2 regions of the Janibacter sp. Y6 genome follow, and region 1 is predicted to be linked to the other one. Evidence: riboswitches for the same ligand, from Rfam matches in the RefSeq annotation. Region 1 holds a riboswitch; the other holds the start of a gene.
What was found. A riboswitch is a leader RNA that binds a small molecule or an ion and turns the genes downstream of it on or off. The one in region 1 is predicted to bind FMN.
Positions count from the first base shown of each region.

Region 2: it holds a riboswitch for FMN, as region 1 does, so the genes downstream of both, L6241_RS00350 (nicotinamide riboside transporter PnuC) here and ribD (bifunctional diaminohydroxyphosphoribosylaminopyrimidine deaminase/5-amino-6-(5-phosphoribosylamino)uracil reductase RibD) in region 1, are expected to answer to the same signal.

Region 1 covers NZ_JAKLYZ010000006.1:76,021-90,469, forward strand. The annotation lists gene L6241_RS13710 (RNA methyltransferase) at 35-835, opposite strand; gene L6241_RS13715 (phosphatase PAP2 family protein) at 866-1,594, shown strand; gene L6241_RS13720 (DUF1206 domain-containing protein) at 1,576-2,442, opposite strand; gene L6241_RS13725 (HAD family hydrolase) at 2,439-3,236, opposite strand; FMN riboswitch at 3,327-3,457, shown strand; gene ribD (bifunctional diaminohydroxyphosphoribosylaminopyrimidine deaminase/5-amino-6-(5-phosphoribosylamino)uracil reductase RibD) at 3,545-4,600, shown strand; gene L6241_RS13735 (riboflavin synthase) at 4,600-5,229, shown strand; gene ribB (3,4-dihydroxy-2-butanone-4-phosphate synthase) at 5,226-6,497, shown strand; gene ribH (6,7-dimethyl-8-ribityllumazine synthase) at 6,494-6,961, shown strand; gene L6241_RS13750 (siderophore-interacting protein) at 7,085-7,963, opposite strand; gene L6241_RS13755 (ABC transporter ATP-binding protein) at 7,960-8,823, opposite strand; gene L6241_RS13760 (FecCD family ABC transporter permease) at 8,820-9,860, opposite strand; gene L6241_RS13765 (FecCD family ABC transporter permease) at 9,857-10,849, opposite strand; gene L6241_RS13770 (ABC transporter substrate-binding protein) at 10,846-11,898, opposite strand; gene pyrE (orotate phosphoribosyltransferase) at 12,049-12,606, opposite strand; gene L6241_RS13780 (SDR family oxidoreductase) at 12,785-13,552, opposite strand; gene L6241_RS13785 (dienelactone hydrolase family protein) at 13,549-14,301, opposite strand.
Region 2 covers NZ_JAKLYZ010000001.1:71,160-85,608, reverse strand. The annotation lists gene L6241_RS00405 (anthranilate synthase component I) at 1-1,017, opposite strand, end outside; gene hisI (phosphoribosyl-AMP cyclohydrolase) at 1,014-1,394, opposite strand; gene L6241_RS00395 (ABC transporter ATP-binding protein) at 1,479-3,290, opposite strand; gene L6241_RS00390 (ABC transporter ATP-binding protein) at 3,287-5,185, opposite strand; gene L6241_RS00385 (TIGR03085 family metal-binding protein) at 5,279-5,917, shown strand; gene hisF (imidazole glycerol phosphate synthase subunit HisF) at 5,933-6,721, opposite strand; gene L6241_RS00375 (hypothetical protein) at 6,759-7,319, shown strand; gene L6241_RS00370 (aromatic acid exporter family protein) at 7,316-8,407, shown strand; gene L6241_RS00365 (PH domain-containing protein) at 8,431-8,808, opposite strand; gene hisG (ATP phosphoribosyltransferase) at 8,871-9,710, opposite strand; gene L6241_RS00355 (phosphoribosyl-ATP diphosphatase) at 9,726-9,989, opposite strand; gene L6241_RS00350 (nicotinamide riboside transporter PnuC) at 10,000-10,764, opposite strand; FMN riboswitch at 10,777-10,902, opposite strand; gene L6241_RS00345 (hypothetical protein) at 10,980-11,852, shown strand; gene rpe (ribulose-phosphate 3-epimerase) at 12,942-13,601, opposite strand; gene L6241_RS00335 (VOC family protein) at 13,616-13,999, opposite strand; gene L6241_RS00330 (transcription antitermination factor NusB) at 13,999-14,449, opposite strand, start outside.

The DNA of each region.
Region 1 (14,449 bases):
ATCGACCCCCGACGAGCGGTCGCGTACCGACCGGTCACCGCGTACGCTGCCGCACCGCCTCGTAGACGACGACCGCGGCGGAGGTCGAGACGTTGAGCGAGTTCGCCCGGCCGACCATGGGGATGCGCACGCGGTGGGTCGAGGCGGCGAGCGCCTCGTCGGTGAGCCCGTACTTCTCCGAGCCGACGGCGACCGCGACGCCCCCGGTGTAGTCGACGTCGGTGTGCACGACGTCGGTGTCCGGCGTCGTCGCGACGACGGCCACGCCGTGCCCGGTCAGACGGGCCCAGGCCTGGGCGCGGGTCGTCGAGACGACCGGCACCGAGAAGACCGTGCCCTTGCTCCCCCGGATGACGTTGGGGTTGCCCCAGTCCGTGACGCAGTCGGCGGCGACGACGAGGTCGACACCCGCGGCGTCGGCCGTGCGCAGCATCGCGCCGAGGTTGCCCGGCTTCTCCACCCCTTCGACGAGCAGGACGAAGGGGGACTCCCCCAGCTCGACGTCGTCCCAGGACAGCCCGGGGGCGGGCACCTTCGCGAGGACGCCGTCCGGCCCCTCGCGGTAGGAGACCTTGTCGAAGGCGGTCCGCGAGAGCTCGACGACCTCCGCGCCGGCGGCACGGGCCGCCTCGACGGCACCCGGTCCGGCCTCGTGCATGAGCTCGGGGCAGTGGTAGACGGCGAAGGGGGTCACCCCCGCCTCGAGCGCGAGGAGGAGCTCCTCGGTGCCCTCGAGCAGGGTCGTGCCGCTCTCGTCGCGCGCGCGGCGACGGCGCAGCGCGACGAGCTCCTTGAGGCGCGGGTTGGACGGGGAGGTGATGTGCAGATCAGCCATGGCCCACCCAGGATGCCGCACACTGGGCCGATGCCCGGCCAGCTGGAGGACACGTCGACGTCGCAGCACCTCGAGCCCAGGAGGCCCGAGGCCGGGCGGCTGCTCCTCGCGCTGCTCGTCATGGCGGCGGCGATGCTCGTCACCGCCTTCGTCGGACGTCAGGTCGTCCTCGCGTCGAGCTCGATCCGTCGCGGCGACGCCTCGGTCATCGACGCGACGACCGGGTACGCGCTGGAGCGGCCCGGGCTCGTCGACGCCCTGCTGCTGTGGGCCCATCTCACCGAGCCGTGGGTGCTCTTCCTCGTCCTCGCGCTGCTCGCGGGGGTGCTGCACTGGCGCGGTCTCGTCCGGCGTCGCGCCCTGTGGGTCGTGCCCGTGGGGCTCGTCGGCTGGGGGCTGTCGATCACGTGCAAGTACATCGTCGGGCGCCCGCGCCCGGTGCCGCCCGAGGCGATCACCGTCGCCGACGGCTACAGCTATCCCTCCGGCCACGCGACGGGCAGCACGATCGCGATGATCCTGCTCGTCGTCCTGCTGTGGCCCCTCGCGCGCCGCATGTGGACGCGCACGACGCTCGTCGTGGCCGCGGCCACCCTCGTCGTGCTCACGTGCCTCGACCGCGTCTACCTCGGGGTCCACTACCCGACCGACGTCGTCGCCGGGGTGCTCGTCGGGAGCGCGATGACCGCCGCCGCGCTGACGATCGGTCTGCGGCCCCGGCCGGGGCCGACCGCCCCGCCTCAGTCCAACCGGGCGTAGCGCGCGCGGGCGATGCAGTAGATGCCGAAGGCGATGATGCCCAGCGCCATCGCGGTGAGCAGGTAGGGGCCGTACTCGGCGCCCTTGACCGCCTTGAGCGCCCCGTCGAGGCCCTGCGCCTCGTCGGCGTCGTGCTGCCAGGCGGCGACGACGAAGAAGATGCCGACGAGGGCGAGGACGGCCCCCTTCGCCGGGTAGCCGATGGTGCCGGCGGTCACCGCCCACACCCCCGGGTGACGGGTGAGGTCCTTCATGAAGCGCTGGCGCACGCCCTTCTGGACGTAGTACGCACCGACCGCGACGACGACGAGGCCGACCGCGGCGACGAGCCACTGACCGGCGGGCTGGCGCATAAGGGTCTGGGTGAGGCTCTGCGTCTGGTCCTCGCTCGAGCCGGACTGTCCCGACCCGGTGGCGAAGCGGAAGGCCGACCACGCGATGGCGAGGTAGACGACCCCCTTCGCGCCGGACTTGGCCCGCTCGGACGCGCCGCCGTCGCCCGGCGAGGGCGCGACGACCTCGGCGAGGTACCACAGGCCGAGCGCCGTGCCGCCGACGACGAAGACCCACAGGAGCAGGGCCCCGAGGGGCTGGCCGGCGAGCGCCGCGAGAGCCCCGGACTGGTCGGCCTGCTCCCCGCCGGCCGCGCCCCAGGCGAGCTGGAGGGCGATGCCTGCGATGACGAGGTGGAGCACGCCGTTGACGGCGTGACCGACCCGGGCGAGGGCGATGACGACGGGGTGCGAGCTCGCGTCGTCGACGGCGTCGACCGCGTCGTCGACGGCCTCGTCGGCGGCGTCAGCCGCCCGGCTGGAGGCGCGGCGGGGACGGTGCTCGGACGTGCTCACAGCAGGCTCCTCAGGACGGGGACGAGCCCGTCGTCGTCGACGACTCCGGTGACCTCGTCGGCCACATCCTGCACCTCGGCGGGTGCGTTGCCCATCGCCACGCCCCGGGCGGCCCAGCGCAGCATCTCGACGTCGTTGCGCTGGTCGCCGACGGCGACGGTCAGACCCGGCTCGACGTGGAGGCGACGGCGCACGATCTCGAGCGCGGACCCCTTCGAGACGCCCTCGGGGTTGATGTCGAGCCAGGCCGAGAAGCCGACCGAGTAGGCGACGCCGTGCAGACCGGCGCGGTCGACCGCCTCGGCGAACTCCTCGCTCGTCGCCTCCGGCATCCGCAGGGTCACACGGGTCGTCGGGTGCGCGAGGAGCTCCTCCCACGGCACGACCGTCTGCTCGCCGACGAGCTCGTCGGGCGGGTAGGGCGCGCTGAGCCGGAAGCCGACGCCGAGGTCCTCGACCGCGACGAGCGCGTCGGGCAGCACGGGACGCAGGCGGGTGAGGACCGGGGCGGGGTCGAAGGTGACGACGTCGTCCTCGTCGAGCGTCCAGCCCTGCGGGGCGCGGGGGTCCAGACGGACCGTCACCGCGCCGTTGGAGCAGACCGTCCACCCCTTCGTCAGGCCGAGCGCGTCGAGGATCGGGGTCGTCGCGACGATGCCGCGACCGGTGGCGACGACGACGTGGTGACCGGCAGCGAGGACCGCCCGCACCGCCTCGCGGACGGCGGGGCGCAGGACCCCCTCGTGCGTGATCGTCGTGCCGTCGAGGTCGAGGCAGATCATGTGCGCGTCCACGCCCGCAACCTATCCGCCGTGACGCCGCTCACCGCCCTCGGGAGTTGACACGTCTCGACCGGCCCGCCCGGCGGGGGCTACCGTGGAGGGGTACGTGCTCCGGGGTCGGTGCAATTCCGAGCCGGCGGTGACAGTCCGCGACCCGCTCGCAGCCAGCGAGCGGTTGACGAGGTGAGATTCCTCGACCGACGGTGAAAGTCCGGATGGGAGGCAGCACGTGGTGGCGGGTGCGCTGTGCGCACCCGTGGCCTGCGCACCCTCGCGCGACCCCCCGGAGCCTGGAGACGGCGACGGCAGGAGGACCCAGGGTGACCGGGCCTGATGATGACGAGCGGTGGGTGCGGCGCGCCCTCGAGCTGGCGGAGCGCGGCCCCGCCGTCGACCCCAACCCCCGGGTCGGCGCGGTCCTCGTGGCCGACCGGCCCGACGGCCCGCAGGTGGTCGGCGAGGGCTGGCACCACGGCGCGGGCACCGCGCATGCCGAGGTCGTCGCGCTCGAGGCCGCCGGCGAGCGAGCACGGGGCGCGACCGCCTACGTGAGCCTCGAGCCGTGCGCGCACACCGGCCGGACCGGCCCGTGCACCGAGGCGCTGCTGGCGGCCGGGGTCGGGCGGGTCGTCCACGCGAGCAGCGACCCGGGGGCCGGGTCCGGCGGCGGGGCGCAGGTGCTGCGCGACGCCGGGGTCGAGGTCCGCGGCGGCGTGCTCGCCGACGAGGCCGACGCGCTCGTGCGCGACTGGCGCTTCGCGATCGTGCACGGCCGCCCCCGCGTCACGTGGAAGTACGCGTCGACCCTCGACGGTCGCGTGGCCGCCGCCGACGGCACGAGCCGGTGGATCACCGGGCGGGAGGCCCGGGTCGACGTCGGCCGGGCCCGGGCGCAGCACGGCGCCGTCCTCGTCGGCGTCGGCACCGTGCTCGCCGACGACCCCCAGCTCACCGCGCGCGACGCCGACGGCGAGCTCCTCCCCCGGCAGCCGCTGCGGGTCGTGCTCGGGCACCGTCTCGTCCCCCGCGGCGCGCGGGTGCTCGACGGCGACGCCCCGACCCTGCACCTGCCGACCCATGACGTGCGGGCGGCCCTGGCCGAGCTGCACGCCCGGGGCGTGCGCTCGGTGTGGCTCGAGGGCGGGCCGACCGTCGCCGCGGCCTTCTGGCGCGCGGGCTGCGTGGACGACGTCATCGCCTACCTCGCCCCCGCGCTGCTCGGCGCCGGCCCGTCCGCGCTCGGCGATCTCGGCGTCACGACCATCACCCAGGCACGTCGTCTGCGCACCGAGGGCGTGCGCCTCGTCGGCGACGACGTGCGCATCGACCTGAGCGTCGGCACCGCCGACCCGGACCAGCACCACGAGGAGGACTGATGTTCACCGGCATCATCGAGGAGGTCGGGACCGTGCTCGCCGTCGAGCACGAGCAGCCCGGTGACGGGGGCGAGGCCGACGTCGGCAGCGCCCGGATGACGATCGAGGGCCCGGGCGTGCTCGTCGACGCCCGTCCCGGGTGCTCCATCGCCGTCGGCGGGGTGTGCCTCACCGTCGTCGAGCACGACGGCGAGCGCTTCACCGCCGACGTCATGGGCGAGACCCTGCGCTGGACCACCCTCGGCGGGCTCGCCCCGGGCGACCCGGTCAACCTCGAGCGCGCGCTGCGCGCCGACGGCCGGCTCGACGGGCACGTCGTCCAGGGCCACGTCGACGGCGTCGGCGAGGTCGTCGCGCGCACCGCGCACGAGCGCTGGGAGGTGCTCGAGGTGAGCGTGCCCGACGAGCTGCGCCCCCACCTCGTGCGCAAGGGCTCGGTCGCCGTCGACGGCACCTCGCTCACCGTGAGCGGGCTGACCGACGCCGGCTTCGAGGTCTCGCTCATCCCGACGACGCTCGCGGAGACGACGCTCGGCCGGCGGGCGGTCGGCGACCGGGTCAACCTCGAGACCGACGTGCTCGCGAAGTACGTGGCCGGGCTGCTCGGCGACCGTCAGGCCGCGTCATGAGCGGCTTCGCGACGATCCCCGACGCCCTCGAGGCACTGCGGGCCGGTCGCCCGGTGCTCGTGCTCGACGACGCCGACCGCGAGGACGAGGGCGACGTCGTGCTCGCCGCGCAGACGGCCACCGCCGAGTGGCTCGCGTGGACGATCCGGTACACGTCGGGCTACATCTGCGCCCCGATGACCGAGGAGCGCGCCGACCGGCTCGAGCTGCCGCTCATGGTGACGCGCAACGAGGACTCGCTGCGCACCGCGTACACGATCACCGTCGACGCCGCGGCCCAGGTGACGACAGGCATCAGCGCCGCCGACCGCACCCGCACCCTCCACGTGCTCGCCGACCCCACGGCCACCCCCGGCGACCTCGTGCGCCCGGGGCACGTCGTCCCCCTTCGCGCCCGTGACGGAGGCGTCCTCGTGCGCCGCGGTCATACCGAGGCGACCGTCGACCTGTGCCGGCTCGCCGGTCTCGAGCCGGTCGGCGCCATCGGCGAGCTCACCGCCGATGACGGCACGATGCTGCGCACCCCCGAGGTGCTCGCGCTCGGCGCGGAGCACGACCTGCCGGTCGTCACCATCGCCGACCTCGTCGCGTGGCGTCGCCTGCACGACCGCGTCGAGCGGGTGACGACGACAACCCTGCCCACCCGGCACGGCCGGCTCGTCGCCCACGGCTACCGCGACCTCGTCACCGGCGCCGAGCACGTCGCGCTCATGCGGCCGGGGGGCTCGCGGGTCCGGGTGCACTCCGAGTGCCTCACCGGCGACGCCTTCGGCTCGCGGCGCTGCGACTGCGGGCCCCAGCTCGACGCCGCGCTCGCCGAGGTCGCCGAGCACGGCGGTGCCGTCGTCTACCTGCGCGGGCACGAGGGCCGCGGCGTCGGGCTGCTCGACAAGCTGCGCGCCTACGCCGAGCAGGACGCCGGCGCCGACACCGTCGAGGCGCAGATCGCGCTCGGCCTGCCCGTCGACGCGCGTGAGTACGGCGCCGCCGTCGCCGTGCTGCACGACCTCGGGCTCACCGACATCGAGCTCATGACGAACAACCCGGCGAAGGTCGAGGCGCTGGAGCGCGGCGAGATCACCGTGCGCCGGGTGCCGATCCACGTCGGCGAGGGCCCGGACAACGCCGGGTACCTCGCGACGAAGCGGGACCGGCTCGGGCACACCGGGCCGCCCACGGGCGCGGCGCCCGTCGCGGCTGCGTCGGCCGACCCCACCACCCCCACCGCACCGAGCACCCCCACGACGACGAGCAGGAGACCCGCATGAGCGGCCACGGAGCACCGAGCAGCACCACCTGCGACGCGAGCGGCCTGCGTGCCGTCGTCGTCGCCGCGAGCTGGCACGAGGAGGTCATGGACGGGCTGATCGACGGGGCTCGCCGGGGCGCCGCCGACTGCGGTCTGCCCGAGATCGAGGTCGTCCGGGTGCCGGGGACCTTCGAGCTGCCGGTCGCCGCGGCGCGGCTGGCGCAGGACCACGACGCGGTCGTCGCGCTCGGGGTCGTCGTGCGCGGTGGCACGCCCCACTTCGAGTACGTGTGCCAGGCCGCGACGGTCGGGCTCACCGAGGTGAGCGTGCGCACCGGGGTGCCCGTCGGCTTCGGCGTGCTCACGTGCGACACCGACGAGCAGGCCCTCGACCGCGCGGGCCTGCCGGGGTCGAGCGAGGACAAGGGCTACGAGGCGGTGACCGCCGCGCTCGCGACGGCCGTCACGCTCGCCGCGCGCTGATCCCCCTTCGCCCCCACCCCGCTACCCCTCCGGCTACGGCGCAGTACTGGTCGCGATCACGACCACTACTGCGCCGTAGCTCGCGGTAGAGGAGGCACGAAGGGGGGCCAAGCCGGCCCCGGGTCAGGGGCGGGCGGCCCCGAGCTTCCAGTAGCCGCTGAAGAGGACGCGGCGGCGCTCGGCCCCGAGCTCCTTGACGAGGTGGCGACGCAGGCAGGTGACGAGACCGGACTCGCCGCACAGCCAGGCGTAGTCGAGGTCGATGGTGTCGCGCGCGTGCTCGCCACGGATCGCCTCGAGGACGACGGTGCCGGGGGCCGCCTCGCCGCGCGCGTGCACGTGTACCCCCGCGGGGACACCCATGGCGGTCGCCGTCTCGGCGTCGGGCACCTCGACGTGGATGCGGACCTCGCCGGTCAGCCCCCGTGCGGCTCGGTCGTCGAGGATCGCGAGCAGGGCCGGGATCGCCGTCTCGTCGGCGACGAGCAGCTGGGGCCCGGCGACGTCGTCACCGCGGTAGAGGGCACCACCCGAGCGCAGGCCGGCCGGGTCGCCGACAGTCGCCCGACGCACCCAGGAGGACCCGGGGCCCGAGTCGCCGTGGGTCACGACGTCGACGTCGATCTCGCCGAGCTCGGGGCGGTGGGCGCGGATCGTGTACCAGCGCAGGTCGGGGCGGACGTCCTCGTCGATGTCGGCGACGGCGGCCCGGCAGTCGCGGCGCTCCGGGTCGGGCATGACGAGCGGGACGCCCCGGCGGGGCATGAGCAGCCCGAAGTACTCGTCGGCACCCACCCGCTCGAAGTGGCGCAGGTCCTCGGAGGTGAAGGTCAGGCGCCGCACCGACGCGCTGAGGTCGACGACCCGGCTCACCGTCATCTCGAGCTGCTCGTGGCCGTCCCGGTCACGGGTCGGGGCCATCGCCGAGCCGTAGGCCTTCGAGGCGCCCTCGAGCAGGGCGTCGCGGACCTTCGCGCCGGCCTTGGTGACGATCGCGGTCATGAGATCTCCTGGTCCTTCGCGGTCGGGGTCGGCATGCCGCGCGGGAGCACGACGGGGGTCCCCGTGTCGGGGTCGGTGAGGATGCGGCAGCGGATGTCGAAGACGCTCGAGACGAGCTCTTCGGTGACGACCTCGACCGGCGAGCCCTGCGCCACGACCTCGCCGTCGCGCATGGCGACGACGTGGTCGGCGTAGCGGGCGGCCATCGCGAGGTCGTGCAGGACCATGACGCACGTCGTGCCGCGCTCGGCGTTGAGCCGGCGCACCAGCTCGAGCACCTCGACCTGGTGGGCGATGTCGAGGAAGGACGTCGGCTCGTCGAGCAGGAGGATGCCCGGCTGCTGCGCGAGCGCGAGGGCGATCCACACGCGCTGGCGCTGGCCGCCGCTCAGCTCGTCGACCGCACGGTCGGCGAGCGAGAGGGTGTCGGTGAGCTCGAGGGCCTCGGCGACGATCGCGTCGTCCTGCGGGCCGGGGCGGCGCAGCAGCGAGTGGTGGGGGTGCCGGCCGTGGGCGACGAGCTCGGCGACGCTCAGTCCCTCCGGGGCCAGCGGCGCCTGCGGCAGCAGCCCGATGCGGCGCGCCACCTCCTTCGTCGGGATCGAGGAGATGTCCTCACCGTCGAGCACGACCTGGCCCGCGCTCGGGGCGAGCAGACGCACGAGTCCGCGCAGCAGGGTCGACTTGCCGCAGCCGTTGGGGCCGACGATGGCGCTCACCCGGCCGTCGGGCACCGACAGGTCGAGGCCCTGCACCACGGTGCGGTCGCGGTAGCCCAGGCTCACCCCTTCGGCACGCAGACGAGAGGCGGTCGGGGCCGCCTGCTCGGTCGTGATCGGTCGCGCAGCGGTCACCGTCATCTCAGCTCCACTCGGGATCGGGTGGCGATGAGCCACAGGAGGAAGGGCGCACCGGCCAGACCGGTGACGACGCCCACGGGCAGGTTCGCGCCGCCGGGCACGAGGTACGCGGCGACGTAGTCGGCGACGATCGTCATGAGCGCGCCGACGAGGGCGATGTCGACGAGCCGGGTGCGGCCGCCGTGCAGCCGCCGCCCGATCGGCCCGGCGAGCAGGGCGACGAAGGCGATCGGGCCGCAGATCGCGCACGTCGTCGCGACGAGCAGCACGATGCACAGCAGGGCCAGGGCGCGGCGGCGGGCCACGGGCACGCCGAGCCCGGCGGCGAGGTCGTCGCCGAGCATGACGACGCGCAGCTCGCGGTGGAGGACCAGCACGGTGGGCAGGAGCACCGCGACGACCGCGGCGAGACGGCCGATGTCGGTCCACGTGCCCTGGGCGACGGAGCCGGACAGCCACGACATCGCCTCGGTGAGGCGGTAGATGTCGGCCTTGAGCAGCACCCAGTGGGTGAGCGCGACGAGGAGGGCGGCGCAGCCGACGCCGACGACGATGACCGCCTGCTCTCCCCCCTTCGCACCCCGCCCGAGGACGAGGAGGAGGGCGGTGACGACGACCGCCCCGGCGAAGCCTGCGGCGCTGACCGCCCCGCCCTGCCAGCCGAGGACGACGAGCGCGAAGAGGGCGCCGGTCGACGCGCCGCCGCTCACGCCGAGGATGTCGGGGCTCGCGAGGGGGTTGCGCACGAGGTCCTGCATGAGCGCGCCCGCGACGGCGAGCGCGCCGCCGGCGAGGAGGGCGAGGACCGCGCGCGGCAGCTTCGACTCCATGACGATGAAGGACGCGCCGGGGATGCTCTCGCCGCCGATGATGCGCAGCGTGTCGGGGACCGTCACCGTGTAGTCGCCGAGGGTGACGCGCACGACGAAGGCGGCGACGACGAGGACGAGGAGCACGAGGGTGCGACGCAGCGCCCGCCGCGAGCGCGAGCGGCGGACCTGACGGACCTGCTCGGCGGGGGCGAGGGTGGTGCTCATCCGCGCACCGCCCGGCGGGCGACGATGATGAGCGCCGGCGCGCCGATGACCGCCGTCATGACGCCGACCTGGACCTCCGAGGGCGGGCTGACGACCCGGCCGAGGCTGTCGGCGAGCAGGAGCAGGCTCGGGCCGAGCAGGAGGGAGCCGAGGAGCACCCGGCGGTTGTCCGAGCCGCCGAGCAGGCGCACGACGTGCGGCACGGCGAGCCCGACGAAGGCGATGGGGCCGGCGAGCGCGCACGCGGTGGCGGTGAGCAGCAGCGCACCGAGCAGGGCCGACCCGCGGGCGAGGAGCACCCGCTGGCCGAGCGCCCGGGCGACGTCGTCGCCCAGTGCCATGGTGTTGAGCGTGCGGCCCGAGGCGAGCGTCAGCACGAGACCGACGAGGAGGAAGGGCAGGACCTGCACGATGATCGAGGCGTCCTTGCCGGCGACCGAGCCCACCTGCCAGTAGCGGAAGACGTCGAGCGCCCCGTCGTCGCTGACGAGCAGCCCGACCATGATGCTCGAGGTCGCCGCGAGGATCGCGGCGCCGGCGAGCGCGGTCGTCATCGGCTGACGCTGCACCGGCACGCTGAGGGTGATGAGGTGCACGACGAGACCGGTGATGACGACGCCGACGAGCGCGGTCCACAGGTAGTCGACGACGTCGCTCAGCAGGCCCAGCCGGATGCCGATGACGACGAGCAGGGCGGCGCCGGAGTTGAGCCCGAGGATGCCGGGCTCGGCGATGGGGTTGCGAGTCAGGCCCTGCAGGACGACGCCGGCCAGGGCGATGCACGCCCCGACGACGACGGCGATGAGCGTGCGGTCGACCCGGGCGGCGACGATGCCGCTCGCGAGGTCGTCACCGGCGCCGCGCAGGGCGCCGAGCACGGCGGCCGGGGAGATCCCCTGGGAGCCGACGAGCAGCGAGAGCGCCGCCGTCGCGGCGAGCAGCGCGAGGCCGCTCGCCGCGACGACGGTCGTCTTCGCCGACGAGGTCACGACGCGGGCTTGCCCTCGGCCGCGGACGCGAGCTTGGGCAGGAAGTCCTCGAGCGCGACCGGCAGCGACAGCGGTGTCGGCGAGGACATCGACAGCGCCGTGGCGTTGTCGGCGGAGCCGACGTAGTGGTCGTCCTTGAGGGCCGGGATCTTGCCGAGGAGCGGGTCCTTCTTGAGCTTCTCGACCTGACCGTCCTCCTCGACGTAGAAGACGACGAGGTCGGCGTCGACGTCGGTCGAGCGCTCCGAGGACAGCTCGAAGCTGAAGGCGCCGTCCTTGCTCCCCTTCGTCACGAAGTCGGGCTCGGTCATGCCGAAGCGCTCGAGCATCTGCGGGCGCAGGTCGGTGCTCGCGTAGACGCCGATCGTCGACAGGTCGGTGGGGGTGAACCAGATCCAGGCGGCGGACTTGCCCTTGATCTCGGGGTACTTCGCAACGGCCTCGTCGATGTCGGCGTTGAGGTCGTCGGTGATCTGCGTCGCCTTGTCCTCCTGGCCGAGGGCCTTGCCGACGAACTCGACCGAGTCCTCCCACGAAGTGCCCCACGGGGCGCCCGGGTAGGCGACGGTCGGGGCGATCTTCGTCAGCTTGTCGTACTCGTCCTGCGACATCCCGGAGTTGACGCCGAGGACGAGGTCGGGGGCGAGCTTGGCGATCTCGTCGACGGGGACGCCGTCCGCGTCGTCGTAGCGCACGATCTCGGCGTCGGGGTCGATCTCGTCGACGGCGGCGTCGAACCAGTCGGTCGACTTGTCCTTGTTGCCGCCCCAGGTGATGGCCGGCGCGCCGACGGGCACGACGCCGAAGGAGGCGACGACGTCCTGATCGGACCAGCCGACGGTCGCGATCTTCGTCGGGGCCTTCTCGATCGTCGTCTCGCCGAGGGCGTGCTCGATGGTCACGGGGAAGGCGTCGGCCGCGGCCGAGGTGCTCGCGCCGGAGCCGGCAGCGGCGGTGTCCTCGCTCGGACCGGTCGAGCAGGCGCCGAGGGCGACGACGGGGGCGAGGGCGACGGCACCGACGAAAGATCGGCGGGAGAGGCGGGTCATGCGAGGTTCCTTCACGGACGACGGGGCGCCGAGGTCAGCGCTGCCTCAGTGAGGCAGGCCTAACTTAGGAGGACCTAACCCCTCGAGGCAAGTCTCGTCCGTCGATGTTCCGCGGAGCGGGACCGTGCTGGTCCCCGCCGCGCCCCGCCCTCAGGCCAGACCGAGGTCAGCCAGCGAGTAGACGAAGCGGTAGGGCACGCCCGCCTCGTCCTCGATGCGCGCCCCCGCCCCGGTGTCGCGGTCGGCGATCGTCGCGACGGCGACGACCTCGCCGCCGGCCTCGCGCACCGCAGCGACGGCGTCGAGGGGCGAGCCGCCCGTCGTCGTCGTGTCCTCGACGACGAGGACGCGTCGGCCGGCGACCGAGGGACCCTCGATGCGCTGCTGGAGACCGTGCGCCTTGCCCTGCTTGCGCACGACGAAGGCGTCGAGCCGCTCCCCCGCCGCGGCGGCGGCGTGGAGCATCGAGGTGGCGACGGGGTCGGCGCCGAGGGTGAGGCCGCCGACGGCGACGACGTTGAGGTCGGCGACGAGGTCACGCATGACGCGGCCGACGAGCGGGCTGGCCTCGCCGTCGAGGGTGATCCGCCGCAGGTCGACGTAGTAGTCGGCCTCCTTGCCCGAGGAGAGGGTGACCCGTCCGTGGACGATCGCCTTCTCGCGGACGATCTCGAGCAGGCGGGCGCGGTCGGCAGCGATGTCGGTCATGGTCGTCGAGTTTAGGGATCGCGCTCCGGCCGGGTCGCCCGGTCCGCGGCGCCCCTACAAGACCCTGCCAGCAGCCTTTCGACGAGCCAGGACCCTCTCGAAGGGGTCGTGGCTCGTCAAGACCCAGCCAGCAGGGTTTTGTAGGAGGGGTGGCGAAGGGGGACGAGTCCCCCCTTCGTCAGCGACCGCCGCGCGGGCTGCGGGTCGTCGCGCGACGCACGACGCCGCGCGGCAGATGGCGCAGCGCGGCGGCGATCGCCTTGTACTGCACGCTCGGGACGCTCACGGCGCGACCGCGCTCGGCGTCGGCGAGCGCCTCGCGCACGAGGTCGGCGGCGTCCAGCCACAACGGCCCGGACCGCGCGCCGTGGTCGATGCCGGCCCGCTCGTGGAACTCGGTGACGACGTAGCCCGGGCACACCGCCGTGGCCGTGACACCGGTCCCGCGCAGCTGCCCCGAGAGCGACTCGGTGAGGGTCGTGACGTACGCCTTGGCCGCGGAGTACGGCCCGCCGGCGAGGTAGCCGGCGACCGACGAGACGTTGATGATCCGCCCGTGCCCGCGGGTGGTCATCGCGCGCGCGGCGGAGTGCGAGAGGACGAGGACCGCGCGGACGAGGACGTCGAGGAGGCGCTCCTCGTCGGCGATCTCGGACTGGGCGAAGGGGGTGGACAGCCCGTAGCCCGCGTTGTTGACGAGGACGTCGACCGGCCGGGCCGCCTCGCCCAGCCGGTCGGCGACCCGCTGCAGCTGGGCGCGGTCGGACAGGTCCGCGACGAGGACCTCGACGGCGACGCCGTGGCGCTCGCGCAGCTCGTCAGCGACCCGCTCGAGGCGGGCCGCGTCGCGGGCGACGAGGACGAGGTCATCCCCCTTCGCCGCGAGCTGCTCGCAGAACTCGCGCCCGATGCCGGCGGTCGCGCCGGTGACGAGAGCGGTGCTCATCGGCCGCCGAGGGTGCGTGCGAAGAGCTCGCGCAGCTCGTCGAAGTGACGCTCGGCGCCGGCCTCCTGGTAGCTGCTCGTGTCGGCCATCGTGAAGCCGTGCGGGGCGTCGGGGTAGACCGCGGTGCGGGCGGACAGGCCGTGCTCGGCGAGCGCGTCGTCGAGACGGGCGACGTCCTCGGGCGGGTTGGCGCCGTCGTTGTCGGCGTGGCCGTAGACGAAGTCTGCGCGTGCGCCGGACAGGCGCAGGTGGGGGCTGTCAGGCGCGTCGACGGCGACGCGGGCGCCGTGGAAGCCGGCCGCGGCCGCGACGCCCTGGTCGATGCCGGCGGCGATGGTCGCCAGGCGGGCGCCCATGCAGTAGCCGGTGACGCCGACCGGGCCGTCGGCGACGCCGGGCAGGGCGCGCAGCGCGGCGAGGTAGTGGGGCAGGTCGGCCTCGATGCGCTCGGTCGTCAGCTCGGCGAGGTAGCCCATGGAGATCGGGCCGTAGGCCTTGCGCTCGGCCGGGTCGCGCAGGTCGGCGGTCGGCGTCGTCTGCGCGGCGGTGCCGGAGCGGTAGAAGGTGTTCGGCGCGAGGACGACGTAGCCCCAGGAGGCGATGCGGTCGGCCATGGTCTCGATCTGCTGGCGCAGGCCGATGGCGTCCATGCACAGCAGGACACCCGGGTAGCTGCCGTCGGCGTCCGGGCGGGCGACGACGGCCTCCGCGGTGCCGTCGGCGGCGGGGATCTCGATGAGGGGTCGCATGACAGCGACGCTACGGCCTGCGGCGGCCCCTGTCTTCGCTCGAGGGGTCGTGGCCGGCCGAGCACTCGATGGTCGAGGCGCGAAGGGGGCGCAGCGCACGAGCCTCGAGACCTGGCGCGTGGGCAGTGGTCTCGAGGCTCCTTCGTCG
Region 2 (14,449 bases), on a different contig from region 1:
CTCCTCGAGCGTCTTGCCCCGGGGCCGGGTGCCGGCGATCGGGTGGGTCAGCGCCTCGCGGCCGGTGACGGTGACGAGCGCCTCGGGCGAGCCGCCGACGACGTCGTAGGTGCTGCCGTCGGCGCGCGGCAGGCGGAAGAAGTACATGTACGGGCTCGGGTTGGCCGCCCGCAGCGCGCGGTAGACCTCCGTCGGGTCGGCCGGGCAGTCCATGGAGAAGCGCTGCGAGAGGACGACCTGGAAGACCTCGCCGGCGCGGATGTCCTCCTTCGCCTCCTCGACGATCTCCTGGTAGCGCTCGGGGGTCACGTCGCTCGTCACCGAGGCCATGGCGTCGGCGACGACGTCGGGGTCGACGGTGGCGACCGTGCTGGGCGCCGGCTCGGCGAGGGCGAGCACCATCTCGTCGAGACGGGCCACCGCGTCGTCGTAGGCCTGGTCGACCCGCTCGTCGGTGTCGTCGTAGTTGATCGCGTTGGCGATGAGGATCAGCGAGCCGTCGGAGTGGTCGAGGACGGCGACGTCGGTGGCGAGCACCATGCCGACCTCGGGGACGCCGAGCACGTCGGGCAGGGTCGCCGGGACCCGCTCCCAGCGCCGGACCGCGTCGTAGGAGATCGCGCCGACCATCCCGGACGTCAGCGGCGGCAGGCCCTCGACCGGCTCGGTGCGCAGGGCCTCGAGGGTGGCGCGCAGGACCTCGACCGGCGAGCCGGTCGTCGGCACCCCGGCCGGCGGCTCGCCGATCCACAGCGCCTCGCCGTAGCGCTCGGTGAGGGTGGCGCGGCTGCGGGCCCCGATGATCGACCAGCGCGACCACACGCCCTGCTCGGCGGACTCGAGCAGGAAGGTGCCGGGCTCCCCCTTCGCCAGCTTGCGGTAGACCGACAGCGGGGTCTCGGCGTCGGCCATGAGCCGGCGCACGACGGGGATGACGCGCCGGTCGCGGGCGAGGACGCCGAAGGTGTCGGCATCGGGCCACGTACGTCCGTAGCCGAGCTCGGGCAGCGCGGTCATGCCGCTCCCCCGTCACTGACGACGGCGTCGAGCCGGCCCGCGTCGAAGCACGTGCGGTCCCCGGTGTGACAGGCCGCGCCGACCTGCTCGACCTGGACGAGGAGCGCGTCTCCGTCGCAGTCGAGCGCGACGGAGCGCACGTGCTGGGCATGGCCCGAGGTGTCGCCCTTGCGCCAGTACTCGCCGCGGCTGCGCGACCAGAAGGTCACCCGCCCGGTCGTCAGCGTGCGGTGCAGGGCCTCGTCGTCCATCCACCCGAGCATGAGCACCTCACGGGTGTCGTGCTGCTGGATCACCGCGGCGACGAGGCCGGCGGGGTCGCGCGAGAGCCGGTCGGCGATCTCGGCGGGCAGGGGCGAAGGGGTGGTCTCGGGCACCCGCACATCGTGCCTCAGCCACACCCGCGCCCGACAACTCGCCCGTCACCCGGGCCACCCTGACCCTTGGGCCCTGACCGACCCTCAGTGCTGCTGCTGGGCCGCCCACGACGCGTGCAGCGCGGAGTAGGTGCCACCGGCACCGACGAGGTCGCGGTGCGGGCCGCGCTCGACGATGCGGCCCGCGTCGACGACGACGACCTCGTCGGCCGCCTCCGCGGTCGACAGGCGGTGGGCGATCGTCACCGAGGTGCGGCCCTCGAGCAGCCGGTCGAGGGCGTCCTGGATTCGCACCTCCGTCGCCGGGTCGACCGCGCTCGTCGCCTCGTCGAGGACGAGGAGGTCGGGGTCGGCGAGGTAGGCGCGGACGATGGCGACGAGCTGGCGCTCGCCCGCCGAGAGCGACTCGCCGCGCGGGCCGACCTGCGAGGCCAGCCCGGCCGGCAGGCCGGACAGCCACGGGCCGAGCCCGAGGTCGTCGACGGCGGCCTGGATCCGCGCGTCGCTCGCGTCGGGGGCGCCAAGCCGGATGTTCGTCGCGAGGTCGGCGTCGAAAAGGAAGCCCTCCTGCGGCACGAGGACGACGCGCTCGCGCAGGCTGGAGAAGCGCACCCGCGACAGCTCGACGCCGTCGAGGCGCACCTCGCCCGACGAGGGGTCGACGAGGCGGGTGAGCAGCTTGGCCAGCGTCGACTTGCCCGACCCGGTCTCGCCGACGACGGCCACGCGGCTGTGCGGCTCGACCCGCCAGCTGACGTCGGTGAGGACCGGCGGTCCGCCCGGGTAGGCGAAGCCGACATCGCTCAGCTCGACGGCCACGGGACCGCGCGGGAGCACCTCGCCGTCCTCGCCCGGGTCGGCGATGTCGGCCGGGGTCTCGACGACGTCGAGGACCCGGCGCCACCCGGCGACGGCGTTCTGCAGCTCGTTGAGGATCTCGGTGGCCTGCTGCACCGGCTGGGTGAAGAGGTTGACGAGGAAGAGGAAGGCGAGCAGCTCGCCGAGGGTGAGGTGACCGTGCACGGCGAGCCACGTGCCGACCGCGAGCACGGTGCCCAGGGTCAGGCCGGTGAAGAACTGCCCGACGCCGAAGGCGAGCGAGGAGCGGACGTGGGCCCGCACGGCGGCGGAGCGGTGGGCCTCGACCGCCCCGTCGATCCGGGCTGCCGTGCGGTCCTGGAGGTGGTGGGCCCGGATCGTCTCGGCGCCCCCGATCGACTCGGAGATGGCGGCGAGCATGTCTCCGACGCGCTCGCGCACGGCGAGGTAGGCCCGGCCGAGGACCCGCTGCAGCCGCGTCACGGCGACGAAGAGCGGGACGAAGCTCACGAGCACGACGAGGAGCAGCACCGGGCTGTAGAAGGCCATGAGGAGCAGCGAGACGAGGATCTGCCCGGTGCTGACGACGAGGATGATGCCGCCGAACTGGGCGAACTGGCTGATCGTGTCGACGTCGGAGGTCACCCGTGAGGTCATCGACCCGCGGCGCTGGGAGCTCTGGGTGAGCATCGACAGGTCGTGGATGTGCCGGAAGGCCGTCGTGCGCAGCGTCGCCAGCCCCGACTCGGAGGCCGTGAAGAGGCGGACGTTGACGAGGTAGCCGCACCACGCGGTGAGGAGCACGACGACGGCGCACACCGCGACGAGGCGCCAGACGTAGCCGGTGTCGACGCCGCCGGGAGCGCCGAAGCCGTGGTCGGTGACCTGCTGGACCGCGACCGGGATGACCACGCGACCGAGCGTCATGAGCCCAGCCAGCCCGATCGTCACCCAGATGCCGCGGGTCAGCTCGGGCGAGAGCGCGAGACCGCGGCGCAGGGTCGACCACGTCGACCCCTGCGAGCTGACGAGACCGGGCAGGGCCTCGTCCTGCGCGGGACGGGTGTCGGTGCTCATGCGCTCACCTCCGCGCGCTCGGCGCGCTCGGCGCGTTCGTCGGCCTGGCGCGCGTACGCGGTGACGAGGTGGGCGTAGGAGGCGTCCCGACCGAGCAGCTCGGCGTGGGTCCCCCGGTCGACGACCCGGCCGCCCTCGAGGTGGACGACCTCGTCGGCGAGCGCGATCGTCGAGAGCCGGTAGGCGACGAGCAGCACCGTGGAGCCCCCGCTGCGCTCCTGCAGGCCGTGGAGGATCGCCAGCTCGACGGAGGGGTCGACCGCCGAGGTGGCGTCGTCGAGGACGAGCAGCCGGGGCTCTCGCACGACGGCCCGGGCGAGCGCGAGCCGCTGGCGCTGCCCGCCGGACAGCGACGCGCCGCGCTCGCCGACCTCGGTGTCGAGGCCGTGCGGCAGCCGGCCGACGAAGTCCCACGCCTGCGCCAGGCGCAGGGCGCGCTCGACCGCGTCGTCGTCGATCTGCTCGCCGAGGGTGATGTTGCCCCGGACGGTGTCGTCGAAGAGGAAGGTGCCCTGCGGCACGAGCGCCGCCGCCCGGCTGACCTCTCCGGCGGCGAGCTCGGTGAGGTCGACGCCGTCGTAGCGCACGGTGCCGGCGGTGGTCTCGAGCAGGCGGGTGGTGAGCGCGGCGAGGGTCGACTTGCCCGACCCGGTCGGGCCGACGAGCGCCACGGTGCGCCCGGGCGCGATGCGCAGGTCGACGCCGTCGACGGCGAGCGGCCGGTCCGGGACGCCGACGGACGCGGCGACCTCGTCCTCGTCGCGCTCGGCGAGATCGGTGCGCTCGGCGCTCTCGTAGCGGAAGGAGACGCCCTCGAGGGCGAGCTCGACCGGCCCGCGGCCGTCGAGGCGCCGCGGCCCGTGGGTCGTGTGCCCGCTCTCCTGGAGGACGCGCTCGACCCGCTCGTAGGCGACGACGGTGCGCGGCAGCTCGCCGAGCACCCAGCCGAAGGCACGCACGGGGAAGGCGAGGACGGCGATGAGGTACGCGACCTGGACGACCTCGGCGGGGGTCATCGCCCCGCTGCCCACCCGTGCGGTGCCGGCGGCCAGGACGACGAGCGTGGCGAGCTGCGGGATGGCCTCGATGACGGGGTCGAAGGTGCCGCGGGTGCGACCGACGGCGATGTTGGCCTGGCGCAGCCGGCCGGTGACCTCGGCGAAACGGCGCGTCTCGCGCTCCTCGGCACCCATCGACTTCACGACGAGCGCTGCCTCGAGCGACTCGTGGGCGACCTCGCTCACCTCGGCGCGCAGCTGCTGGGCCGTCGTCGCCAGCGGCGTCATCCGGCGCTGGTAGACCCCGTTGGCGATCATGAGCAGCGGGAAGCAGGTGAGCCCGACGAGCATCATCACCGGGTCGACGAGAGCCATCTGGACGAGGCCGAAGGCCAGCATGACGAGCACGCCGAGCGCCATGGGCAGCGGCATGAAGACGAACCACGTCGCCTCGACGTCGGCGTTGGCGTTCGACAAGAGCTGGCCGGAGGGGTGGCGGTGGTGCCACGTGAGGGGCAGACGCAGGTACTGGCGCGTGACGCGGCGTCGGTAGTCGGCCGCGATGCCGTACATGACCATCGCCCCGAAGATGCGCCGGCCGAGCACGCCGACCGTCGTCGCGGCGACGACGGCCGCGATCGCGCCGAAGATGATCGCCAGGCGGCCCCCGTCGACCTCGCCGGCGGTGACGGCGGGCGTCACGTGGTGCTCGGTGACCCAGCCGACGGCCCAGGCCATGCCCGCGGTGGCCACGCCGAAGATCACGCTGCCGACGACCGCGAGGGCGAAGGTGCCGGGGGTCACCCGCACGCCCCACCCGATGATGCGCAGCGCGCGCAGGATCGTCGCGAGCTGTCCGCGCCGCCGGAGCTGCTGCTCCACCGCGACCTCACCCATCCCAGACCCCTTCCGCCTGCTCCGCCGGGATACCCTCCCACGTCAGGACGACAGCGCAGGACACACACCGGACCACCCCAGTGAGGTAGACCAATGAGCCGACTCGCCCACGAGGAGCGCGGAGCGCTCTGCGACACGATGCTCGCAGCCGGTCCCGACGCCCCGACGCTGTGCGGGACCTGGGGCGTCGCCGACCTCGCCGCGCACCTCGTCATCCGCGAGAGCGCCCGTCTCGACCTCGCCGCGGGCATCGTCGTCCCGGCCCTCGCCGGGCGCACCGACGCCGCCACCCGGTCGCTGGCCGCGCGCACCCCCTTCGCCACCCTCGTCGAGCGCGTGCGCACCGGGCCGCCGGCCTGGCACCCCACCCGCGTCGCCCGGGTCGACGAGGCGGCCAACCTCGTCGAGATGTTCATCCACCACGAGGACGTGCGTCGCGGCACCGCAGACGCCAACCCCCGCCACCTGCCCCAGGAGCTGACGACCGCCCTCGGCAAGCAACTCGCGAAGATGGCCCCCCTGCTCCTGCGCGGGGCGAAGGGGGTCGACGTCGAGCTCGTCACGGCCAAGCACCGCAAGCGGGTCGGCACCGGCCACCCCGTCGTCGAGGTGCACGGTCACCCGGGCGAGATCCTGCTCTTCCTCTCGGGGCGCAAGGGCGTCGCCCAGGTCGAGTTCGTCGGCGAGAAGGCCGCGGTCGCCACCCTCACCGAGGCCGACCTCGGGATGTGAGGTCGGCGGGGCCGCTCAGAGCGCGCGGCCCCGGCGCACCGGGTAGCCGGCACCCTCGAGGGCGTCCTTGACCTCGCCGATGCCGACCTCGCCGAAGTGGAAGATGCTCGCGGCCAGCGTGGCGTCGGCCCCGGCGGCCACCGCGGGCACGAAGTGCTCGGCGCTGCCCGCTCCCCCGCTCGCGATGACCGGCACGCCGACCTCGGCCCGGACCGCGGCGAGCAGCTCGATGTCGAAGCCGCCCTTCGTGCCGTCGGCGTCCATCGAGTTGAGCAGGATCTCGCCGGCGCCGAGCTCGGCGGCCCGCGCGCACCACCAGATCGCGTCGATGCCGGTCCCCCGACGTCCGCCGTGGGTCGTCACCTCGAAGCCCCCGACGAGCGCCCCGTCCTCGCCCCGGCGACGGCGCACGTCGGCGGACAGGACGAGTACCTGGGCGCCGAAGCGGTCGGCGACCTCGCTGATGAGCTCCGGGCGGGTGATCGCCGCGGTGTTGACCCCGACCTTGTCGGCCCCGACCCGCAGCAGCCGGTCGACGTCGTCGACCGTGCGCACCCCGCCGCCGACGGTCAGCGGGATGAAGACCTCCTCGGCGGTGCGGCTCACGACGTCGTAGGTCGTCGCCCGGTCGCCGCTGCTCGCGGTGACGTCGAGGAAGGTCAACTCGTCGGCGCCCTCGGCGCCGTAGCGGCGGGCCAGCTCGACGGGGTCGCCCGCGTCTCTCAGCTCAGCGAAGTTGACGCCCTTGACGACGCGCCCGGCGTCGACGTCGAGGCAGGGGATGACACGGACGGCGACGGACACGTCGGTCAGGGTATCGCCCCGGCTAGGCTCGCCCGTCGTGAGAGCCCAGCCCCCGGACGTCGCGCCCGCGCACGAGGTCCTGCGACGGGTCCGGGCGCTCCCGCCCTCGACCCGCACCGTCGTCGTCGGCCTCGACGGCCGCAGCGGGTCGGGCAAGACCCGCCTGGCCGAGGAGCTCGCCGCGACGCTTCGCTGGCCGGTGGTGCGGCTCGACGAGATCTACCCGGGCTGGGACGGTCTGGCCACCGCCCCCGACGTCCTCGCGACGGACGTGCTCCTCCCCCTTCGCGACGGGCGCGACGCCTCCTGGCCGACGTGGGACTGGGTCGCCGGTGCTCCCGGCCCGACCGCCCACCTGCCGTGGACCCCGCACGTCCTCGTCGAGGGCTGCGGCACCGGCGCGCCGCCCGCGGGCGGGCTCGTCGACCTCCTCGTCTGGCTCGAGGCACCCGAGGGGCTGCGCCGCGAGCGAGCCCTCTCGCGCGACGGGCAGACCTTCGCCCCGCACTGGGAGCGATGGGCCGCGCAGGAGGCCGAGGTCCTGTGCGGCGTGGCCGAGCGCGCCGACCTCGTCCTCGACACGAGCGGACTCGGATGAGCATCCGTGCCGAGATGCGCTCGCTGCGACCCCGGGCGGGCCTGCGCAGCCGGGTGCGCCGGGTCCAGGAGCGCGGCGTGCGCATCCTCACCGCGGCCTTCGGCGCGGCTCTCGCGTGGTGGCTGGCCCGCGACCTGCTCGGTCACCCACAGCCCTTCTTCGCCCCCGTCACCGTCGTCGTCACGCTCGGGCTCAGCTACGGCCAGCGGCTGCGGCGGGTCAGCGAGCTCGTCGTCGGCGTCGCCGTGGGGGTGCTCGTAGGCGACCTCTTCGTCTACCTCTTCGGCAGCGGGGTATGGCAGCTCGCCGTCGTCGCGACCCTCGCGATGACCATCGCGACCTTCCTCGGCGCCGGGCTGCTGCTCACCATCCAGGCCGGGGTGCAGTCGATCATCATCACCACCCTCGTCGCCGCCCCCGACCAGGCCTTCTCGCGCTGGCTCGACGCGGTGCTCGGTGGTGTCGTCGCCCTCACCCTCGCGATGATCGCGCCGGTCGCCCCCGTGACGAGACCGCGCCGCGACATCGTCGACCTCGCCGAGGAGATCGGGGCTGTCCTGCACGAGCGCACGTCGGCCGTGCGCGAGCGCGACGTCGAGGCCGCCGACGACGTCCTGCGCCGGGCGCGGGGCACCGAGGCGATGATCGCCTCGCTGCGCGACGGCGCCGGTGCGGCCAACGAGATCGCCGCGATCTCGCCGCTGCACGCACGCCACCGCGCCGAGGTGCGCCTCATCTCCTCGGCGATCAACCCGCTCGACCGGTGCGTGCGCAACATGCGCGTGCTCGCCCGCCGCACAGGTGTCGCCGTCAGGGTCGGCGAGGCCGTGCCCGAGCCCTACCTGCGGGTCGTCGACCGTCTCGCGGTCGTCGTCGAGGAGCTCGCCCGCGAGCTCGACCAGGGGCGGCTGGGCATCGAGGTGCGCGAGCAGCTCGTGCGGGTGGGGCGCGCCGCGGGTCGGGGCGAGCCCGGGGCGACCCTCTCGGCCGAGCTCATCCGGGCGCAGGTCCGCTCGATGGTCGTCGACCTGCTCATGGTCACCGGGCTCGAGTACGCCGACGCCGTCGCGCTGGTGCGCGCGGAGTAGTAGCGCTGGTGCGCGCAGAGTGATCAGCGCTGGTGGGCGCCGACGAGGTCGCTGAGCCGCTGGGCCTGGGCGAGCGAGCCGGAGCCGTCGGCCCGCTGGATCGCCATGACCGCCATGTCGTCGCCGTCGGCGAGGTCGAGGCGCACCCACGGCATGCCGTCGGAGAAGCGCACGGCCTCGATGTCCTCCCACGGCACGACCTGCTGCGGCCCGAGGTTGCGCACGAGCAGACCGTCGGCCCGCGGCACCGCCCGGATCGTCATGTACCGGCTGAGCAGCCCGGCGACGCCGAGCCCGATGAGGAAGAAGCCGAGCCGGTCGACGAAGTGGAAGCGCTCGGGCACGAAGATCGCGACGAGCAGGAAGATGACGAGCGTGAGGACCGCGAGGACGGTCGCCACGAGGCGACCGCGCCGTGGGACGAAGGGGGCGTCCGTCCCCTCGCCGGGACGTCCTGCGCCGCTCACAGCCGGCACGCGGTGATCTCGGTGACGAGGATCGCGCGGGCCCCGATGTCGTAGAGCTCGTCCATGATCGCGTTGGTCCGGCCGCGCGGGACCATGGCCCGCACGGCGACCCAGTCCTTGTCGTGCATCGGCGAGATCGTCGGCGACTCCAGGCCCGGGGTGAGGGTCACCGCCTGCTCGACGATCGTCGTCGGGCAGTCGTAGTCGAGCATGACGTAGTGGCGCGCCGTGACGACGCCCATGAGCCGGCGGTGCAGGACCTCCACCGCGGACTCGGCGGCGTCGGCCCGGCGCACGAGGACGGCCTCGCTGCGCAGGATCGGCTCGCCGAAGACCTCGAGGCCCTGGTTGCGCAGGGTCGTGCCGGTCTCGACGACGTCGGCGATCGCGTCGGCGACGCCGAGGGTGATCGCCGTCTCGACCGCTCCGTCGAGCCGCACGACCTCGGCCTGCACGCCGTGGTCGGCGAGGTGCGCGGCGACGAGCCCGGCGTAGGACGTCGCGACGCGGCGGCCCTGGAGATCGCCGACGCCGCTCGCCGTGCCGGCCCGACCGGCGAAGCGGAAGGTCGAGCCGCCGAAGCCGAGCGGCATGATCTCGACGGCGGCCGAGCCCGAGTCGAGGAGCAGGTCGCGACCGGTGATGCCGGCGTCGACCTGGCCCTGCCCGACGTAGACGGCGACGTCACGCGGGCGCAGGTAGAAGAACTCGACCCCGTTGTCGGGGTCGGCGACGACGAGCTCCTTGGAGTCCCGGCGCACGCGGTAGCCGGCCTCTTTGAGCATGGCGACGGACGGCTCGGAGAGCGAGCCCTTGTTGGGGACGGCGATGCGCACGGAGGTCCTGCCTGGTCAGAGGTGGGTGTAGACGTCGTCGAGCTCGAGGTCGTTGGCGAGCATGAGCACCTGGAGGTGGTAGAGCAGCTGGCTAATCTCCTCGGCGAGGCGCTCCTTGCCCTCGTGCTCGGCGGCCATCCACACCTCGGCGGCCTCCTCGACGACCTTCTTGCCGATGGCATGGGTGCCGGCGTCCAGCGCTGCGACGGTGCCCGAGCCCTCGGGCCGGGTCTGCGCGGTCGCCGTGAGCTCGGCGAAGAGGGAGTCGAAGGTCTTCACGGCCCGAAGTCTAGGCGGCGCCGACGCGCTCCCCGGACCCGGTCGGGGTCGCGGCCGCGCGCCGGGTGGCCGCCACCCACTGGGTGAAGCCGTAGAGGACGAAGGCGCCGTAGCCGATGTACATGACGGCCGTGGGCACGTACCCGGTGGCGACGCCGAGCGGGACCCCGACGAGGTCGACGGCGATCCAGGCGAGCCAGAACTCGTTCCACCCTCGCGCCATCATGTACGTCGCGAGCATCGACCCGACGAAGATCCACGAGTCGCTCCAGAAGTACCACCACTGGGGCTGCCAGTACGGGTTCGGCGCCGCGGCCCACAGCGTGACGAAGGCCTGGTGCGCGACGACCGTGCCACCGAGCCACACGCCGGCGACGACGAGGCGCTCGCGCGTGGTCGCCCACCGCGGGACGATCGCGGCTCCCCCTTCGCTGCCGACCGCGCCCGGCTCCTCCGCGGTGCGCTCGCGCTTGATCTGGGTCCAGCGCCACCAGCCGTAGATGCTCGTGACGATGAAGAAGACCTGGCGCCCGGCCTGCCCGAAGAGCGGGATCCGCTCGTCGGCGCCGAAGAGCGCGCCGAGGTAGACCGCGAAGAGCATGATGTTGGCGCTGATGCCGACCGGCCAGGCCCACACCCACCGCTTCATCCCGAGGTAGGCGCTGACGACGCCGATGAGGATCCCGACCGCCTCGAGCCAGTACAGGGCGTAGGGCCCGATCTGCAGGTGCGCGGCGATGATCTCCTGGAAGAGGTTCTGACCCTCTGCAGGCATGACTGTCCTCCCGCAGCGCCTCTCTCGTCCGGACTATGACCGTCGGCCCTGGGGTCTCACCAGAGTTCACCGACCACCATGGCCGGGTCGCGGGCTCTCACCGCCGGTTCGGAGTTTCACCGAGTCACGAGGCACGTGCGGACCCATTGTCCGGCCGAGGGGAGCCGCGGGCAAAGTCGCTGGCGTGTGATCTCGGCGATGGCGATGATGTGCCGATGGAGATCACGCCGCGGGTCGACGACGCCCGCTTCCGCGCGCTCGCGCGCAGCTCGCCGTGGCGCTGGAGCTCCGTCCACCTCACCTGGCACGGGAGCGAGGACGCGGCGAAGGGGGATGCCCTCGCCTGGGTCCGAGATCGCGACGTCCTGCGGGTGGAAGTCGACGGCGAGGTCCACGTCGAGCGGCACCGGCCGCCGGCGATCGCGCGGTACACGAGCGGGGGCCTGTGGTCGCGACACCGGGGCGAGCGCGTGCACCTCCCCCGTCCGAGGGAGGTCGAGCCGGTGCTCGACGCGGACGGGTTCGTCGCGGTGCGCCCGAGCCGCTGGGCGGTGGACTACGAGGACCCGATGTGGCAGAGCTACCTGTGGATCGCGATGCTCGACCCCGTCGAGCTCGCCGACGGCGAGCCCTCGCGCGACCTCGTCACCGGGGTCGAGGAGGAGCTGCCGGTCGGCACGCCCGTGCCCTCGATCGAGCCCGAGCCCTTCCCGGAGCTCGGGTGGCCGACGGACCTCCAGGTGCCCGGCACCTGGCTCGCCGACGTGCGCGAGGAGGAGCGCCGCGGGCGACGGACGTGGTGGGCGCGGGCGGTCCCGACCGGGGCTTACGACCCGCGCTGCTCGTGCTGCCCCCTGCTGTGGGGCGAGGTCTCCGAGCGGCTCGAGCACGACGGGTCACCGCCGCCGAACGCGCCGAGGGACTACCCGCAGGCCTACGACGTCGCCCTCGACGTCGAGACCGGGATCTGCGTCGCGGTCGACCCGGTGGGCGGGGGTCCCCCCTTCGCCCGGCACGACGTGACGATCCACGAGGTCGACGACGAGCACCCGGAGGCGTTCTTCGCGCCGCGACGCTGGCGCCGGTAGCGCTCTCGGAGGACGCTGGTCGGATGATGAGGTGCTGCCGTTCCGCACTGAGCACGTCGCTCGCCGTCGGCGTCCTCGCGGGATGCTCCGGCACCGCAGGCGGGCCCCCGGCGCCGACGTCGCCCGCTGAGAGGACCGCCCCGGCGCCGACCGCCGTGCCGGGGCCCCCGGCGCCGACGGCCGGGACGACCCTGACGACCTCGTGCGAAAGAGGGGTGTGGCACGCGGCTCCGGAGCCGGGCGGGATAGAGGTGTCGGACACCGTGGTGCTCCAGGGAACCGGCCCGGCGGCGGAGCTGGGCGGCTCGACGGAGCCGGGGCTGCCCCATTTCCTCAAGGTCCCGGTCTCCGTCCGCGGGGACGCCGAGGTCGTCGTGTCAGTCGCGTCGGGACAGCCGGGTGGTGTGGCCATCTCCTGGGCATCCTCGCCCGACCCGCCGGGCGTCGAGGTCTCCTTCGAGCCGTGCGACTCCGGCCGCGGGCACGAGTGGACGACCTACTCGGGCGGGTTCTACGTCGACGCACCGCGATGCGCGACGGTCGTCGTCGAGGTGGACGGTCGCACCACGCGGCAGCAGGTCCCGCTCGGGGCGCCCTGCCCGGGAGCGAGGAAGGCGACGGATGACGATGCCCCGACCTGGGTCCGAGACCGCGACCCCGTGCTGGTCGAGGTCGTCGCCGAGTGCTGGCACGACGCGTCCTCGGCGTCTCAAGTGACGCCATCGAGGTTCGCCGTAGAGAGTGGCTGGCCGAGCGTCGCCCCGGCTATGAGGCGTTCAGGTGTCGCCCCCCTGCGGGCAGATGGGCGTGCGTTCTAGTTCTCCCAGCCCTCGTCGCCGCAGCTTCGGGGATCGCCTCCTCCGTCGCACGGGGGGCGCCGGAGCAGGCGGGGTTCGGCTGGGTATGGCCGCTCCCGGTGATCGGCGTCCTGCTCGGCACCGCACGCTTGATCCCGGCTCTCCGGGCCGCCCCACCACCCGAATGACCGGCCACGGGGCCTCCGCACGTATCGAGAAGCGTGTGGTACCCGGGAGGAGGGGCTCAGACCCGCACGGGTACCTCCCCCGGGTCCGGCTACGTCGAGCGGACTCAGGCGTGGGTGTGGCGCTGCGCGAGCTCGCGCAGCTCGGCGACCGCGTCGGCCGCGCTGTCCGCCCCGTAGACCGCCGACCCGGCGACGAAGACGTCGGCCCCGGCCTCGGCGCACTGCTCGATGGTCCGCGCGGAGACGCCCCCGTCGACCTGCACCCAGATCTCGCCGCCGTGGCGACGCACGGCCTCGCGCACCTGGCGCACCTTCGGCATCTGGTCGGCCATGAAGGACTGCCCGCCGAAGCCGGGCTCGACGGTCATGACGAGGACCATGTCGAGCTCGGGCAGCAGGTCCTCGTAGTGCGCGAAGTCGGTGCCCGGCTTGATCGCCATGCTCGCCCGGGCACCCGCGGCGCGGATGTCGCGGGCGAGGCGCACGGGGTCCTTCGCCGCCTCGACGTGGAAGGTCACCGACTGCGCGCCCGCCTCGGCGTACGGCGGGGCCCAGCGGTCGGGGTCCTCGATCATGAGGTGGCAGTCGATGGGGATCGGGCTCACGGCGAGCAGCGACTCGACGACCGGCAGGCCGAGGGTGAGGTTGGGGACGAAGTGCGCGTCCATGACGTCGACGTGCGCCCAATCGGCGGTCGCGATGGCGTCGAGCTCGTCCGCGAGGTGGGCGAAGTCGGCGGAGAGGATGCTCGGGGAGATCTGCACGGGGTCTGGTGTCCTCAGGCTTCGTGGATGGACAGGACGTTGCCGACGGTGTCCTCGATCTGGAAGTGCAGACCGATGGCGTCGCGGGTGAGCTCGAGGCGGAAGACGAGGTCTGCGCGCTCCTTGAGCCGGCGGTACTCGAGCTCGGCGTCGGGGACCCCGAGCATGAGCACCGGGCGAGCCTCGCGCAGGCAGTGCTGCTGGTAGGCGCGGGTCAGCGGGTCGGTGATCGGCTCGAGGTTGATCTGCGCGCCGAGCTCCCACCCGGTGCTCGGCCCGAGGATGTAGAGGTCGCTGCCGGGCACGACGAGCACGTCGCGGAAGCCGAGGACCTCGGTGTAGAAGGCGTACGCCCGGGCGGGGTCGTCGACGTGCACGCCGGTGACGAGGACGTGCATCAGGCCCGCTTGCGCAGCAGGTGCAGGTACATGCCGTCCGTGCCGTGCAGGTGCGGCCACATCTGCGCCGCCGGCCCGTCGCCGAGACCGGCGAGCTCGCTGCTCGCGACCTCGCGCAGGACGGCCGGGGCGTCGAGCGCCTCGACGTCGTCACGCCGGCGGGTCACGTCCCGCACGACGAAGGAGGTCTCGGACAGGTGCGGGCTGCACGTCGCGTAGGCGAGCACGCCCCCGGGCGCCAGGGCGTCGAGCCCGCTCGCGAGCAGGTCGCGCTGGAGCGGGCCGAGACCGGCGAGATCGGCCGGGGTGCGGCGCCAGCGGGCCTCGGGCCGGCGTCGCAGGGCCCCCAGACCCGTGCACGGCGCGTCGACGAGCACCCGGTCGTACCGACCGGGCTCGTCGGCCCCTGCCTCACGCCCGTCGGCGGTGCGCACGGTCAGCTCGAGCCCG